One region of the Frankia sp. CeTa3Moorea genome, then DNA from elsewhere that is predicted to be linked to it. Evidence: riboswitches for the same ligand, from Rfam matches in the RefSeq annotation. Region 1 holds a riboswitch; each other region holds the start of a gene.

Region 1 (5,289 bases):
GTTCCTGGAACAGGCGGTCCAGGGGCCGCGGCACATTGAAGTGCAGGTGCTCGCCGACGGCGAGGGCGACGTCGTGCACCTGTTCGAGCGGGACTGTTCGGTGCAGCGGCGGCACCAGAAGGTCGTGGAGATCGCGCCGGCGCCGGCGCTGGACCCGGCGGTACGCGATGGGCTGTGCGCGGCGGCGGTGAGCTTCGCCCGCCACGTCGGCTATGTGAACGCGGGCACGGTCGAGTTCCTGGTCGGCGCGGATGGCCGGTTCACGTTCATGGAGATGAACCCTCGTATCCAGGTGGAGCACACGGTGACCGAGGAGGTCACCGGGGTGGACCTGGTGGGCGCGCAGTTGCGGATCGCCGCCGGGGAGACACTGGCCGACCTGAACCTGAGCCGGGAGAGCATCTCCATCCGTGGGGTGGCGATCCAGTGCCGAGTGACGACGGAGGACCCGGCGTCGGACTTCCGGCCGGACACCGGGACGATCTCGTACTACCAGTCGCCGGGCGGGCCGGGGGTGCGCCTGGACGGGGCGACCTACGCCGGTGCCGAGGTCAGCCCGTACTTCGACTCGCTGCTGGTGAAGCTGACGTGCCGGGGCGCGACCCTGGAGAAGGCGTCCCGGCGGGCCCGCCGGGCGCTGCGGGAGTTCCGGGTCCGCGGCGTGCGGACGAACATCGAGTTCCTGGCCCGGCTCGCCCATGTCACCGTCAACGGCCACCGGCGCCCGGCCGGGGTGGCGTTCACCGACCCGCGCCGGATGCTGCCGCCGCTGGACGCCGCCGGCGCGCCGGTGGCCGGCTCCCGCCAGCTGCTCGCCGAGGCCGGCCCGGCCGGATGGGCGGCCCGGCTGCGTGCCCAGACCGCGCTGGCGGTCACGGACACGACGCTGCGCGACGCCCACCAGTCGCTGCTGGCGACCCGGCTGCGCAGCTTCGACATCCTGGCCGCCGCGCCCGCGTTCGCCCGGCTCACGCCGAACCTGCTCAGCCTCGAGTGCTGGGGCGGCGCGACCTACGACGTGGCCCTGCGGTTCCTGGCCGAGGACCCGTGGGAGCGGCTCGCCGCGCCGCGGGAAGCGGCGCCGAACCTGTGCCTGCAGATGCCGCTGCGTGGCCGCAACGCGGTCGGCTACACGCCCTACCCGGACGACGTGGTGCGCGCGTTCGTCGTCGCGGCGGCGAGCACCGGGATCGACCTGTTCCGGATCTTCGACGCCCTCAACGACATCGAGCAGATGCGCCCCGCCCTCCAGGCGGTCACGGGCGAGACGGACGCGATCGCGGAGGGCACGCTCTGCTACACGGGCGACCTCACCGACCCCGCCGAGCGGATCTACACCCTCGACTACTACCCGCGCCTCGCGGAGCGGCTCGTCGAGGCCGGCTCACACGTGCTGGCGATCAAGGACATGGCCGGGCTGCTGCGCCCGCCGGCGGCGACGCGGCTGGTCACGGCACTGCGGGAGCGCTTCGACACCCCGGTGCACCTGCACACCCACGACACGGCCGGCGGCCAGCTCGCGACCCTGCTCGCCGCCGCGAACGCAGGCGTCGACGCGGTGGACGCCGCCGCGGCCCCCATGTCCGGCGGCACGAGCCAGCCGAACATGTCCGCGCTCGTCGCCGCGACCGACCACACCGACCGCGCAACCGGCATCCCGCTCGCGGCGCTGTCCGCGCTGGAGGCCTACTGGGAGGCGGTCCGCGACCTGTACGCCCCGTTCGAGGCGGGCCTGCGGGCGCCGACCGGCGCCGTCTACCGGCACGAGATTCCGGGCGGCCAGCTGACGAACCTGCGCCAGCAGGCCATCGCGCTCGGGCTCGGCGACCGCTGGTCCGAGGTCACCGAGTGCTACGCGATCGCCAACGAGCTGCTCGGCAAGCCAATCAAGGTGACGCCGACCAGCAAGGTCGTCGGCGACCTCGCGCTGTTCATCGCCTCCGGGAACATCGACCCCGCCACGCTACGGACCGAGCCGGAGAAGTACGACCTGCCGGCCAGTGTGCTCGGCTACCTCGCCGGCGACGCCCGGCGCGCCACCCTGTCGCGGCTGCTGTTCCCCGGCCCGTGGCGCGACTACGAGAAGGCCGTCGAGCAGTACGGCGACAGCTCGGTCATTCCCACGGAGGCCTTCCTCTACGGCCTGCTGCCCGGCGAGCCGGTCAGCGTCTTCCTCGAACCCGGCGCCGAGATCATCGTCGAGCTCGAAACCATCAGCGATCCCGACCGCGCCGGTATCCGCACCCTCTACCTGCGGGTCAACGGCCAGCCCCGCCCCGTCCGGGTCCGCGACGAGTCCATCAGCTCGGCGTCCGCCACCGCCCGCCGCGCCGACCCCACCAACTCCGGCCATATCGGCGCGAGCCTCCCCGGCATCGTCACCTTCGCGGTCAAGGTCGGCGACACCATCGAGAAGGGCGCCAAGCTGGCCGTCGTCGAGGCCATGAAGATGGAAGCCGCCGTCACCAGCCCCACCGCCGGAACCATCACCGAACTCGCCCGCAGTACCGGCGACTCCGTCGAAGTCGGCGAGCTCCTGCTCGTCATCCAGCCCTGATCTGGCAGCCGGCTCGCCGTCTCGCGCCGGGTCTCCGGCGTTGGCCGGCGACCCGGCTCGACTGGTCCCGCCTCGTCGTGACAGCCGTCGCGCTCAGCCCGCCGGCTGGGGAGCTGAGCCGACGAGGTTGCGGTAGACCTCCCGGGTCGCCGAGGAGCGGTTGAGGGTGATGAAGTGCAGGCCGGGCGCACGGCCGCCGGGTCGTCGGCGACCGCCTCCAGGCGGCGGGCCAGCGCTGGCGGGAAAGCGGCGCCGGACAGCTGGGCCATCCGGGTGATCTGCGCGACGTTCGTCACCGGCATCACCCCGGGCACGATCGGCGCGTCGCAGCCCAGCCGGCCGACCCGCTCGACCAGCCGGAGGTAGGCGTCGGCGTCGAAGAAGAACTGGGTGATGGCGTAGCTGGCCCCGGCGCGGAACTTGCCGGCCAGGGCGCGGGCGTCGCTGTCGAGGTCGGCGGCGCGTGGGTGCTTGTCCGGGAACGCCGCGACGCCGACGCAGAAGTTCCCGAGCCCGCGGACGAAGGTGACCAGCTCGTCCGCGTGCTCGAAGCCGTTGGGATGGCGTACCCACTCGCCGAGCGGGTCGCCCGGCGGGTCGCCGCGCAGCGCCAGGATGTTGCGGACGCCGGTACCGGCGACCGTGCCGACGATCCGGCGCAGCTCCGCCCGGGCGTGGTTGACCGCGGTGAGATGCACGATCGGCGTCAGTGACGTCTCGGTGGCGATCCGTTCGCAGATGCGCATCGTGCCCTCGCGGGTCGACCCGCCGGCGCCGTAGGTGACGGACACGAACGATGGCCGCAGCGCCTCGATCTCGCGTAGCGCGGTCCACAGCGCCCGCTCACCGTCGGGCGTCTTCGGCGGGAAGAACTCGAACGAGTAGGAGGTCGTTCCGGTCGACAGGAACTCGCTCATCGTCGCGGGGCGGGCCGCAAGGGGGGACCTCCGCTGCCTGGGCACGGTCGTCACCTCGGCGCGCAGCTCAGTGTCTGTCATGGTCGGCACCTGTTCTCACCGTCGTGGACGGGCGGTGGACGGGCGCGGCCTTGACCGGTCGACGCTGGGCGCGGCCGTACACGGGCCGGCCAGGGGTGGCCGGCCGGCAGGCGGGCATGCTCACGCTGATCGTCCTCCAGCACCTCGTGGAAGCGTCACTCGGTGCCGTGGCCGGTCTCCTGGCTGACGGGTACAGCGTCTCCGGACCGGCCTTCCCAGGCCGACAAGCAGCCCAGTGACCTCCGCGCGGACGCGGATACGGCCGGAGACTCCCGAACACAGTGGCGAGGGCCGCGCCGGCGTCACACCGGCTTCCCGAACACCACGGCCGGTTCAGGCTACGCGCGGCCCACATCGCCGACAAGGCCGCCTCACCGGTCCCGTCACGCCGGCGTCGAATGGCCGGGAGGCCCGGGCGCGGAACCCGAGCCTCCCGAAAACCGTCGGGACCGGTCAGAAGTCCTCGTCGAAGGAGACCGAACCCTCCACGGCGACCTGGTAGGACGACACCCGGCGTTCGAAGAAGTTCGACAGCTCCTGCACGTCCTGCAGGTCGAGGAACGAGAACGGGTTGGCCGACCCGAACATGGGCGCGAACCCGAGCTGACCGAGCCGGCGGTCGGCGACGTACTCCAGGTAGGTGCGCATGTCAGCGACGGTCATCCCGGCGACCCCACCGGTCAGGAGGTCCTCGGCGAACACGGTTTCAGCGTCGACCGCCTCGGCGAGCATGTCCCGCACCGCGGCCTCGAAGTCGGCGTCGACGAGGTCGGGTTCCTCGGCGCGGACGGTGCGGATCACGTCGAGGGCGAACCCCATGTGCATGGACTCGTCGCGGAACACCCAGTTGGTGCCGGAGGCGAGCCCGTGCAGCAGGCCGCGGGAGCGCAGGAAGTAGACGTAGGCGAAGGCGCCGTAGAAGAACAGCCCTTCGATGCAGGTGGCGAAGCAGATCAGGTTGAGCAGGAAGGCCCGCCGGTCGGCGCGGGTGCGCAGCCGGTCGAGGCGGCCGAGGGAGTCGATCCAGCGGAAGCAGAACGCTGCCTTGGCGCGGATCGACGGGATGTTCTCGATGGCGGCGAACGCGCGGGCCCGCTCGTCCGGATCGGGCAGGTAGGTGTCGAGCAGGGTCAGGTAGAACTGGACGTGCACGGCCTCCTCGAACAGTTGGCGGGACAGGTAGAGCCGCGCCTCCGGGGCGTTCAGGTGCCGGTAGAGGTTGAGCACGAGGTTGTTGGCGACGATCGTGTCGCCGGTCGCGAAGAACGCGACGAGGCGGTTGACCAGATGCCGCTCGGCCGACCTGAGACGGTGCAGGTCGGCGAGGTCGGTGTGCAGGTCAACCTCCTCCACGGTCCAGGTGTTGCGGATCGCCGCCCGGTAGCGGTCGTAGAACTCCGGGTAGCGCATGGGCCGCAGGGTGAGGCTCATGCCCGGGTCGAGCAGCAGCGACCGGTGTCGCGGCCCGTCCACCGCTGAGCCGGACTGCGCGGGAACCTGCTGGGGCGGGACAGTCGTCGTCACTGGCACGCCTCGCAGGTCTCGGGGTTCTCCAGAGAGCAGGCCAGCGCCTCGGCATCGGTCGTCGGCGCGGGTTGCGCCGGTCCCGAGGGTGGGCGCGCGGTCGACCCCGAGTCGGTGGGCGCGGACGCGTGCCGGCCCGCGCCGGCCGGCACGGTGGCCTGCTGGATGCGGGTCGCGGGCCGCGACCGCAGGTAGTAGGTCGTCTTCAGC
Region 2 (5,289 bases), on a different contig from region 1:
GCCCAGAGAAATGCGCCATGTCGACCATCAGAACGGCGCCGACGTCCTCGGCCATCTGGCGGAGCCGCGCGAAGTCGATGAGCCGGGGGTAGGCGCTGTACCCGGCGAGCAGGATCAGCGGGCGGACCTCACGCAGCTGCTGGTGCAGCGCGTCGAGGTCGATGCGCTTGGTTTCCCGGTCCACCGTGTACTGGTGGGTGTCGAAGAGGCGGGACGACACGTTGAGGCGGTACCCGTGGGTGAGGTGCCCTCCGGAGTAGTAGTCCAGGCCGAGCAGCCGCTGGTCGTGCAGCTCGCCGCGGAGCTGGCTCCATTCCGCCGCGGTGAACTCGCCGGAGTTCTTCCGGGCGAACTTCTCCAGGAACCGCGACTCGACCCGCTCGGCCAGGATCGCAAGAAAGGCCACCAGGTTGGCATCCGCGCCCGAGTGCGGCTGGATGTAGGCGTGGTCGGCCCCGAACAGCTCGCGAGCGTACGAGGCGCCGAGTGTCTCGATTGTGTCGACGTTGTCGCAGCCCGCGTAGAAGCGCTTGCCCGAGATGCCCTCGGCGTACTTGTCCGTGAGCAGGTTGCCCTGCGCGAGCTGCACCGCCAGCGACGCGTAGTTCTCGCTGGCGATGAGCTTGATGTTGGAACGCTGGTCGACCAGCTCCTGGACGATGCCGGCCGCGACGGTCGGTTCCGTCGCTGCGACCACATCCAGCTGGGTGAAGAACGCGAGCGCGGCGGGCTCGGCCGACGTGCCCATCGCCGCCAGGTAGTTTCTGCTCAACGACAGGCCGCGCCCCACGGACGATGCTGGCAGCGTCATGGTTCCTCCACTTGTCTATGATCTTGCGGGCGGCATGTCCGGCGCGGCTGTGGCCGACGCCCGACGGCGAGGGCGGGGGGCGGTCGCGCCCCGCCCTCGTCATCTCCGCGGGCGCGGGTTACAGCTGTGTCCTGGCCTCGCGGGCCGCGGTGACCAGATTGGTGAGGGTCGCGCGGACCTCGGGGTAGCCACGGGTCTTGAGCCCGCAGTCGGGGTTGACCCACAGCCGCCCGGCGGGGAAGGCGTCGGTCGCGACGCGCAGGTGCTCGGTGATCTCCTCGACGGAGGGCACCCGAGGCGAGTGGATGTCCCACACCCCGGGGCCGACCTCGTTCGGGTAGTCGGCGCGCGCGAGGTCGGCGACGATGGCCATCTTCGAGCGGGCCGCCTCCAGGCTGATCACGTCGGCGTCCATGTCGACGATCGCCTGGAGCACGTCGCCGAACTCGGCGTAGCACATGTGGGTGTGGATCTGCGTCTCGTCGCGCACCCCGGACGTGGTCAGCCGGAACGACTCGACTGCCCAGGCCAGGTACTCGGCCCGGTCGGCGCGCCGCAGCGGGAGGGTCTCGCGCAGCGCCGGCTCGTCGACCTGGATCACCCCGATGCCCGCGGCCTCCAGGTCGGCCACCTCGTCGCGCAGGGCGAGCGCGACCTGCCGCGCGGTGTCGGCCCGTGGCTGGTCGTCGCGGACGAACGACCAGGCCAGCATGGTGACCGGGCCCGTGAGCATGCCCTTGACCGGCTTGTCGGTGAGGCTCTGGGCGTAGGTAGCCCAGGCGACGGTCATCGGCTCCGGACGGACGACGTCACCCAGGATGATCGGCGGCCGGACGTAGCGCGAGCCGTACGACTGCACCCAGCCGTCCGTCGTCGCGAGGAACCCGGTCAGCTGCTCGCCGAAGTACTGCACCATGTCGTTGCGCTCGGGCTCGCCGTGCACCAGCACGTCCAGCCCGAACTCCTCCTGGGCGGCGATCACGTTGCGGATCTCGGTCCGCATCGCCTCGACGTAGCCGTCCGGGGACATGCTCCCGTTGCGCAGCGCGGCCCGGGCCTGGCGCAGACTCGCGGTCTGCGGGAACGACCCGATAGTGGTCGTCGGCAGCTGCGGCAGGCTCAGCCGCTCCGCCTGGACCAGGTCACGCTTCTCGTAGGGGCTCGCCCGGTGCAGGTCCGCGCCGGTCACGGCCGCGGCCCGCTGGTGCACCGCCTCGACCCGCACGAGCGGCGACACGGCCCGGGCGGCGAGACGCGCGGCGTTGGTCTGCAGGGCGCCGGCGATGGCGTCCCGTCCCGAGGTGAGGCCGGCGGTGAGGGTGACGATCTCGTCGAGCTTCTGCCGGGCGAAGGCCAGCCAGCCGGCAATCTCGGGGTCCAGGTCGCCCTCGAGGACCACATCCAGCGGGACGTGCAGCAGGGAGCAGGAGGCCGAGACGTCGACTCGGCCGGCGAGGCCCCGCAGGCTCTCGATCGTGTCGAGGGTGGCGGCCAGGTCGGCGGCCCAGATGTTGTGCCCGTTGACGACGCCGGCGACCAGTCGCTTGTCGCCGAGGCCGCCGGCGGCGGCAAGGGCCGCCAGGTTGGCCGACGCCGGTCCGACGAAGTCGAGCGCGACGCCGTCGAGGGCGCTGTCGCGCAGCACCGGCAGCGCGTCACCGACCCGGTCGAAGTAGGTGGCCAGCAACAGCTTCGGCCGGTCCGCCGCGGCGGTCAGCGTTGCGTAGGCGCCGCTGACCGCCTCCAGGACCGCCGCAGGCTGGTCAAGGACCAGCGCCGGCTCGTCGAGCTGGACCCACTCGGCCCCGGCGGCCCGCAGCTGGCGCAGCACGTCTGCGTACAGCGGCAGAATCCGGTCCAGCAGCGACAGCGGCTCGAAACCCTCGCCCGCGTCCGGAGCCGCCTTGGCCAGCAGCAGGAACGTCACCGGGCCGACCAGCACCGGCCGGGTGAGGACACCGGCGTCCTTCGCCTCGGCGAACTCACCGAGCGGCTTGGCCGCGTCCAGGCTGAAGTCGGTGTCGGGGCCGAGCTCGGGCACCAGGTAGTGGTAGTTGGTGTCGAACCACTTCGTCATCTCCAGCGGCTCGGCGTCCGCGGTGCCGCGAGCCATGGCGAAGTAGCGGTCCAGCCTGCCCTTCGGCGTGCTCACCTCCGGGACCGCCGTACGGTGGCGCGCCGGGATGGCGCCGAGCATGACGGCGGTGTCCAGCACGTGGTCGTACAGCGAGAAGTCGTTGCTCGGGATCTCCTCGATCCCGGCCTGCCTCAGCTGGGCCAGGCGCTCCTGGCGTAGCTGCCGAGTGGCCGCCAGCAACTGCTCGGCGTCGCTCGTGCCCGCCCAGTACGCCTCGGTCGCCTTCTTCAGCTCCCGATTGGCACCCTGCCGGGGATACCCGTACACCGTCGCGCGACTAAGCGGTGCGGTCGTGCTCATGGGCTCTCCTTCGCGAGTCCACCTGACCTCGCGAACAGACCAGCACGACACCGGCACCCCGACTGGTCGTCGAAAGTCCGACCGAGAGGCGCCGACGGCGCGGACCCACCCACGAGGTCACAGCCAAGCGTGCTCGCGACCGCGCGCACGCACAGCGGGCAGGTCTTCGGACTCGTGGGCCTTCCCGATCCGTTCGGACGGGGCTCCCTACTGGCCGTCGCTTCCCAAACCCCGGGCCCGCCCAGCTCAAGGCCGGTCGAGCCGCTACGAGTTCAGTGCTGTCCCGCCGCACCCGTCAGGTGCGGCATCGGACGGTGTTCGTTCCCACTCACCGCTGCGGGGCAGTCCCGGATTCCCACCGGGTTCCCTCTCACGTCTCCCACCACCCATTACCTCGTCGAGGCACCGAGTGGCGGTCGAACCAGCTGCGCTCAGCAGCCTAGCAACGGCACCGGGGGCCGGAGGCACGAGCCGGCATGTGGCGTGAGGTCGTCTCGCTCACGGCCTCGCCGACGAGCGCCCAGCCTCCCGCACCCGCGTCCTCAGCCCGTCGCGGCGTCGGCGCGCGGGCCGTCTGCCGCCCCGTCCGGCCGGCGGAGCGGTACAGAAGCATCTCCTGATCTGGGTTCGGACCCGCCGGGCGGACATGGCGGTCAGGCTGAGGGCTCCGCCCATCGGGCGGCGTAGCACGCGGCGCCGCCTGCGACGGCGGCGTGGACGGCACGGCCCAGGCGGGCTCCCCATCGCGAGCGCGGGCCGCAGTACTCGACTCCCGGCGGTCCACCAGCGGAGCCGGCGGGGCAGCACACCACGAGGGCGTCGGACGCCGTGCCGGTGCCGGGAACGCCGGCTTCCAGCAACGCCTGGCTCTTCGCCTCGGTGGCCGTGACGACGGCGTTGACCAGGGCCGCGTCGCTGAGCAGCACGGGCAGCAGGCAGACGAGGTTGACCGTGCCGGGACGCCACCGCGCCGCGGGCAGCCCCAGCTCGGCGGCGATCTCCTCGAGGTGGCGCGCGGGATCGTCCCGGCAATAGTCCTGCGCCACCTCGGCGTTGATGACCCACTCGCCGACCGCGAGCCCGCCGATGCCCCGAGGGCATCCGCCGTACCAGCGGACTCGACGCTCACCACGGCCGCCGTACCGACGCACCCGTCGGTACCCGCAGGCCAGGCCGCGGCGGCCCGGCCTCTTCGCGTGAGACGACCGGCCCGTCGCACGCCGTCCGCGTCATCGACGTCCCGTCCACCTCACGCCGACGAGGCGCCGATGGGTTGTGACGCATCAGTTTCCGGGCTACCGGTCGGTGCTGCGCCGCTGGTCTGGGACCGGACGTGCGGCGAGCGTGGTCAGGAGCAGACGTCGGGGGCAGTCGAGGTCAGTCGTTGGGCACTCCGGGCCCGGACAGTCGGCGCAGGAAGGCAGTGCCTGTGCCTGGCGGGTCAGGCCGTCGAGATAGTCGACGAGCAGGTCCAACTGATGGCGCAGCTCGCGCATCCGGGCCGACTGCGCGCCGGCTTGGCGGCGGTGTGCGCGCAGCTGTTGGTAGGCGTGCGGTTCGAGCATCACCATCTCGGCGCCGTCGACCTCGACCCGCCGGGGGACAGAGCGGTCACTCATCAGGCTCGCCCTTCCCCAGCCCGCCGCCCGGGTATCGGCTGGCCGTGCCGTGTGGGCACCACCGACGCTGTGTTGCGGGCGGCCTTCGGAAAGTTGACCGTGACAATCGACCCCGGAGCACCCTCGCTCAGCACTTTCCGTGAGCGCTTACTCTCCGCGATCACCCCTGTCTATTCGGTACCAGCCTACGCAATTCTCTCGGCTGGCGCGCCGCACGCGCGTTGGGCGTTCGGTGTCCCCACGGGGGGCGGGCGGGTGGCGTAGTGAGCGGCCATGGGCGCGCTTGCGCGCGGCAGGTCGACGATGCCGCGTCGGCCACGAGCTGACCGCCGTCGGGTCAGCGTCGTACCGATGTGGCCGCGGGCCGGATGCGTTTCCCGAGGGAAGGAAACCATGTCGGCTTTCACGACCAACGGCAGCCG
Region 3 (5,289 bases), on a different contig from region 1:
CGGAGCGCGCGCCGCTCAGGTGACAGCGTCTCCACCGGTCGCCGTCACTTCATCGTGGGGATGACGAAGCTGGCCTGTTCCCGGACCCGGGCGCTGGGCCAGCGGGAGGTGACGGTCTTCGTCTTCGTGTAGAAACGGATCGAGTCCGGCCCGTGCTGGTTCAGGTCGCCGAATCCGGAACGCTTCCAGCCGCCGAACGTGTGGTATGCGATGGGCACCGGGATGGGCACGTTCACGCCGACCATTCCGGTGTTCACCCGGTGGGTGAAGTCCCGGGCGGTGTCCCCATCCCTGGTGAAGATCGCCACGCCGTTGCCGTACTCGTGCTCGTTCGGCAGCCGCAGCGCCTCCTCGTAGTCGGCGGCGCGCACGACCGAGAGCACCGGGCCGAAGATCTCCTCCCGGTAGATCCGCATCGCCGGGGTGACGTGGTCGAACAGCGACGCGCCGAGGTAGAAGCCCTGCTCGTGCTCGGTGCCCGCGAGCGGGTTGCCGCTGCCGTCGACGACCAGGCTCGCGCCCTCCTCGACGCCGGAGCTGAGGTAGTCGCGGACCCGGGCCACGGCCGCGGGGGTGACCAGCGGGCCGATCTCGGTGGCGTCGTCCAGCGCCGGCCCGATCCGCAGCGCCGTGACCCGCGCGGCGAGCCGCTCGACCAGGGCGTCCGCCGTCGCCTCGCCCACCGGGACGGCGACCGAGATCGCCATGCAGCGCTCGCCAGCCGACCCGTAGCCGGCGCCGACCAGGGACTCCACCGCGTGGTCGAGGTCCGCGTCCGGCATGACGACCATGTGGTTCTTCGCCCCGCCGAAGCACTGCGCCCGCTTGCCGTGCGCGGCGGCGGTGGCGTAGACGTACTGGGCGATGTCGGACGACCCGACGAAGCCGACCGCCTCGACCCGGGGGTCCGTCAGCAGCGCGTCCACGGCCTCCTTGTCGCCGTTGACGACGTTGAACACGCCCGGCGGCAGGCCGGCGTCCAGGAACAGCTCCGCCAGCCGCAGCGGCACCGAGGGGTCACGCTCCGACGGCTTGAGCACGAATGCGTTACCGCAGGCCAGCGCCGGTGCCGCCTTCCAGAGCGGGATCATCGCAGGGAAGTTGAACGGGGTGATCCCGGCGACGACCCCGAGGGGCTGGCGCATCGAGTACACGTCGATGCCGGTGCCGGCCGCGTCCGAGTACTCGCCCTTGAGCAGGTGCGGGATGCCGGTGGCGAACTCGACCACCTCCAGGCCGCGCTCGATGTCGCCGTGCGCGTCGGCCACCGTCTTGCCGTGCTCTGCGGCGAGCAGCCGGGCGAGCGAGTCCTGCTCGGCCCGGACCAGTTCGAGGAAGCGCGCCAGCACCCTGGCCCGGCGCTGGGGGTTGAGCCGGGCCCAGCCGGGCTGGGCGTCGGCCGCCGCCGCGACGGCGTCGGCCACCTCTGCGCGCGACGCCAGTGGTACCCGCGCCTGCTCCCGCCCGGTACTCGGGTCGTAGACGGCACCGAAACGACCCGAGGTGCCCGGGACCGGCTTTCCGCCGACGTGATGCGTGAGTTCTCGCATGAGAAATTTCGCCTGACCTTCCGAAAGTGCGCAGCCTGCATCGCCCCGGCGGCCGCGGCGCGCCGGGAGAAGGATGTGAAGAAAGAAGGAGTGCGAAAGCCGCCGGGAATCAGTCGAAATGTCGCCGGGCGGCTCGGAAGGGGGCATGAAAAAGCAGGGCTGACATGCGTTCCGACTCCATCCTCGTGGAAGTACACGGTCGCCCACGGCCGGTATCCTGGCTCCCGGATCGGCGCGGACTCCTGCCTTCCCGGCACGCGGCCAGTGGCATCACGGGAGTCCGGCTCCCCGGTCACAGTGGCGGGACCGCGCCGGATTCACACCGGCTTCCCTGACACCATGGACCTTGGTAGGGGACCATAAAGTAGGACACCATACTATGTCCAGTAGTCGCGGCCCGTGTCGGTGTGACGTCGATCCGTGGCAGCCGTGTCCCCGGGCTCCGCCCGCCCGGCCGCCGGAGCGGGGGCTGGCCCGAGGCGGGAAGGACCGCCGGCGGCTCGGGCCGGTCCTGACCGCCGGTGTGCTCGTCGTCGCGGCGATGGCCGATCTGTGCCTCTTGCCCGGTTGGGCTCCGGTCGCGTAGCGTGGCGTTGCCGTGGTGTTCGGGAAGCCGGTGTGATGCCGGCGCGGCCCTCGCCACTGTGATCGGGAAGTCTCGGGTCTGGTCCGCGGTGCGGCGGAAGTCACTGGGCGTGTTCGCCTGGGAAGGCTGACCTGGAGGCGTCGACCCGTCAGCCAGGAGACCGGCCACGGCATCGAGTGACCCATCCACGAGGTGCTGGAGAGGCGGTCCGCGTGAGCGTGCCTGCTTGTGCTGAGTCTGATCCCGCGCTTTCGGCAGCCGCTGCCGACGCGCCCGCGCGGCCGTCGCGACGCCGCCGGCCCGGCCGGCCGCGTCGCCGGACCGCCGTCGCTGCGGTGCTGGCCGGCGTGCTGGCGATGGTCTCGCTGGCGGCCTGCGGGGACGACGACGGTGACGAGGCCGGTGGCTCCGCAGCCCTCGACGCGCGCGGGTGCGTGACGTCGTTCAACGCCGAGACCGACTACTTCCCGGTGAAGTCGACGTTCGAGGCGGCCAAGAACGTCACGCTGACCTACCACAACAGCTACCAGGTACTCACGGTCAAGGAGCCGTACCCGGACGGCAAGCCGGAGTCGTACGTGCTGGTGCGCTGCGGCGCGCCGGCACCGGAGCTGACCGGAGACCTCGCCGCCGCCCCGCAGATCGAGGTGCCGATCACCAGCCTCTACTCCGGGTCGACGACCCACCTACCGCTGCTGGTCGACCTGGACGCGGTCGACGTCCTCACCGGGGTCTCCAGCGCCAGCCTGGTCTCCAGCCCTGAGGTGCGCGAGCAGATCGACGCCGGCAAGGTCGTCGAGTACGCCCCGAACTACCAGATCGACGTGGAGAAGGTGGTCAGCGCCGCCCCCGACGTCCTGATGACCGACGGGACGGACTCGCCCGAGTACGCGACGATCCGCAAGGCGGGCGTGACGGTCGTCGCCAACGCCGAATGGCTGGAGGGCGACCCGCTCGGCCGGGCCGAGTGGATCAAGGTGATGGCGGCGCTCACCGGCGACGAGGAGCAGGCCGCCAAGGTCTTCGGCCAGATCCAGACCGACTACTCCGCCATCGCGGACAAGGCGACCGCCGCCGGGGTCACCCCGGTGAAGGTGCTGCCCGGCTCGATGTACGAGGGCACCTGGTACATGCCGTCCGGCGGCAGCTACGTCGGCAAGCTGCTGTCGGACGCGGGCGCGACCTACCCGTGGGAGGACGAGACCGACACCGGCAGCCTGGAACTCAGCTTCGAGGCGGTGTTCGCCGACGGCGGCGACGCGCCGGTCTGGCTGGCCGACGGCGAGTGGGACACGGTCGGCGACGCGGTCGCCGAGGACCCCCGCTACGGCACCCTCGCCGCGGCGCAGCCCGGCGGCCAGGTCTGGACGAACACCCTGGCCATCGGGCCCGGCGGCGGCAACGACTACTGGGAGCGCGGCGTGACCCGGCCCGACCTGGTGCTCGCCGACCTGGTCGCGATCCTGCACCCCGAGCTCGTGCCCGGCCACACGTTCGTCTTCTACAAGAAGCTGAGCTGACCGTGCCGTCCGCGCCGCCGGCGTCCGCGCGCCGGCGCCTCCGGCGCGCGCTGGGGCTCGGCGGGCTCGCGGCCGGCGTCGCCGCGCTGTTCGCCCTCGCCCTCGCGATCGGCTCGGTGCACGTCCCGCTGCCCGAGGTGCTGCGGGTGCTGACCGGGGCGGATCCGCACGACCCCCGGTGGGCCGTGGTGATCGAGCAGGTGCGGCTGCCGCGCGCGGTGACGGCGGCCCTGGCCGGCGCCGCGCTCGCCGTCGCCGGCCTGCAGATGCAGACCCTGTTCCGCAACCCGCTGGCCGACCCGTACTCGCTCGGCGTGAGCGCGGGCGCGAGCCTGGGCGTCGCGATCGTCGTCGCCGGCGTCGGCGGCACCGGCGGGGCGTTCGCCGCCGGCGCGCTCGGCGCCGGGCGCCTCGGGGTGGTGGCGGCGGCCGCCGGCGGCGCGGCGGTCGTGCTCGCCGCGGTGCTCACCCTGGCCCGCTGGGTCCGTTCCGTCGTCACCCTCCTGGTGATCGGCGTGGTGCTCAGCTCGGCGGTCAGCTCGATCGTGTCGCTGCTGCTGGCCTGGACCGCGCCGCAGCGCGCGATCCAGTTCTTCACCTGGCAGCTCGGCAGCTTCTCCGGCACCTCCACCGACGACCTGGCCGTGTTCGTCCCGGTGGCGGCGGCCGGGATCGCGGTCGGGCTGGCGAGCGCCAAGCCCCTGAACGCCCTGCTGCTCGGCGAGAGCTACGCCAGCACGATGGGCGTGCGCGTCCGCCGGGTCCGCACCGCCGTCCTGGCCAGCTCCTCGCTGCTCGCCGGGGCGGTGACCGCGTACTGCGGCCCGGTGGCGTTCCTCGGGATCGCCGTGCCGCACATCGCGCGCCGGCTGCTCGCCACCTCCGACCACCGGGTGCTGCTGCCCGGCGTCGCACTGACCGGGGCGCTCGTCGCGCTGGCCTGCTCCATCGTCGCCCAGCTGCCCGGCACCGACCTGCTCCTGCCGATCAACGTCGTGACGTCGCTGGTCGGCGCGCCGGTCGTCATCGCCGTGCTGCTGCGCGCGCGCTCCTCGGTGGCGGGCGTGGCGTGACGGCCGACATGGCGGGAGAGAGGGCGGGTGACCCGGCGGGCCGCGCGGCGGCCGGCGCGGCCGCGGTGAGCGCCGGCCTGCAGGCCGGCGGCGGTCTCGAGCTGCGCGCGCTCACCGTCGGATACCGTCTCGGGCGGACGGCGCGGCTGGCCCGCCGCGAACGCCCGATCCTCACCGAGGTGGTGGCGGCCGCGCGGCGCGGCGAGCTGACCGTGTTCCTCGGCCCGAACGGCGCCGGCAAGTCGACGCTGCTGCGCACCCTGGCCGGCCTCCAGCCGCCGCTCGCCGGCGCGGCCCTGCTCGACGGCGTGGACCTGCGTTCGCTGACGTCGGCGGAGCGGGCCCGGCGGGTCGCTGCCGTGCTCACCGACCGGATCGACCTCGCAATGATCACGGCACGTGACCTGGTAGCGCTCGGCCGGCATCCGCACACGGGCGTGACCGGCGCGCTGGGCGCCCATGACCAGGAAGTCGTCACCTGGGCGCTGGACGCGGTGGCCGCCGGGCACCTGGCCAACCGGGAGGCCGACGAGCTGTCCGACGGCGAGCGCCAGCGGGTC

What was found. Region 1 has a riboswitch for cobalamin ahead of AC08OV_RS18830 (methylenetetrahydrofolate reductase). Riboswitches for the same ligand answer to the same signal wherever they lie in the genome.
Region 2: another riboswitch for cobalamin. It lies ahead of metE (5-methyltetrahydropteroyltriglutamate--homocysteine S-methyltransferase); the one in region 1 lies ahead of AC08OV_RS18830 (methylenetetrahydrofolate reductase).
Region 3: another riboswitch for cobalamin. It lies ahead of AC08OV_RS12135 (CoA-acylating methylmalonate-semialdehyde dehydrogenase); the one in region 1 lies ahead of AC08OV_RS18830 (methylenetetrahydrofolate reductase).

Annotation. Positions count from the first base shown of each region.
Region 1 covers NZ_CDXDOR010000127.1:3,504-8,792, forward strand. Annotated here, with positions in the region: gene AC08OV_RS18825 (ATP-binding protein) at 1-2,557, shown strand, start outside; partial or broken gene AC08OV_RS18830 (methylenetetrahydrofolate reductase) at 2,651-3,474, opposite strand; cobalamin riboswitch at 3,708-3,897, opposite strand; gene AC08OV_RS18835 (ribonucleotide-diphosphate reductase subunit beta) at 4,009-5,079, opposite strand; gene AC08OV_RS18840 (ribonucleoside-diphosphate reductase subunit alpha) at 5,076-5,289, opposite strand, start outside.
Region 2 covers NZ_CDXDOR010000056.1:16,410-21,698, reverse strand. Annotated here, with positions in the region: gene AC08OV_RS12180 (aminotransferase class I/II-fold pyridoxal phosphate-dependent enzyme) at 1-811, opposite strand, end outside; gene metE (5-methyltetrahydropteroyltriglutamate--homocysteine S-methyltransferase) at 930-3,248, opposite strand; cobalamin riboswitch at 3,389-3,673, opposite strand; gene AC08OV_RS12170 (adenosylcobinamide amidohydrolase) at 3,902-4,399, opposite strand; gene AC08OV_RS12165 (hypothetical protein) at 4,544-4,867, opposite strand; gene AC08OV_RS12160 (hypothetical protein) at 5,261-5,289, shown strand, end outside.
Region 3 covers NZ_CDXDOR010000056.1:7,733-13,021, forward strand. Annotated here, with positions in the region: gene AC08OV_RS12130 (acyl-CoA dehydrogenase family protein) at 1-35, opposite strand, end outside; gene AC08OV_RS12135 (CoA-acylating methylmalonate-semialdehyde dehydrogenase) at 45-1,550, opposite strand; cobalamin riboswitch at 1,741-1,927, opposite strand; cobalamin riboswitch at 2,133-2,319, shown strand; gene AC08OV_RS12140 (ABC transporter substrate-binding protein) at 2,349-3,656, shown strand; gene AC08OV_RS12145 (FecCD family ABC transporter permease) at 3,659-4,729, shown strand; gene AC08OV_RS12150 (ATP-binding cassette domain-containing protein) at 4,738-5,289, shown strand, end outside.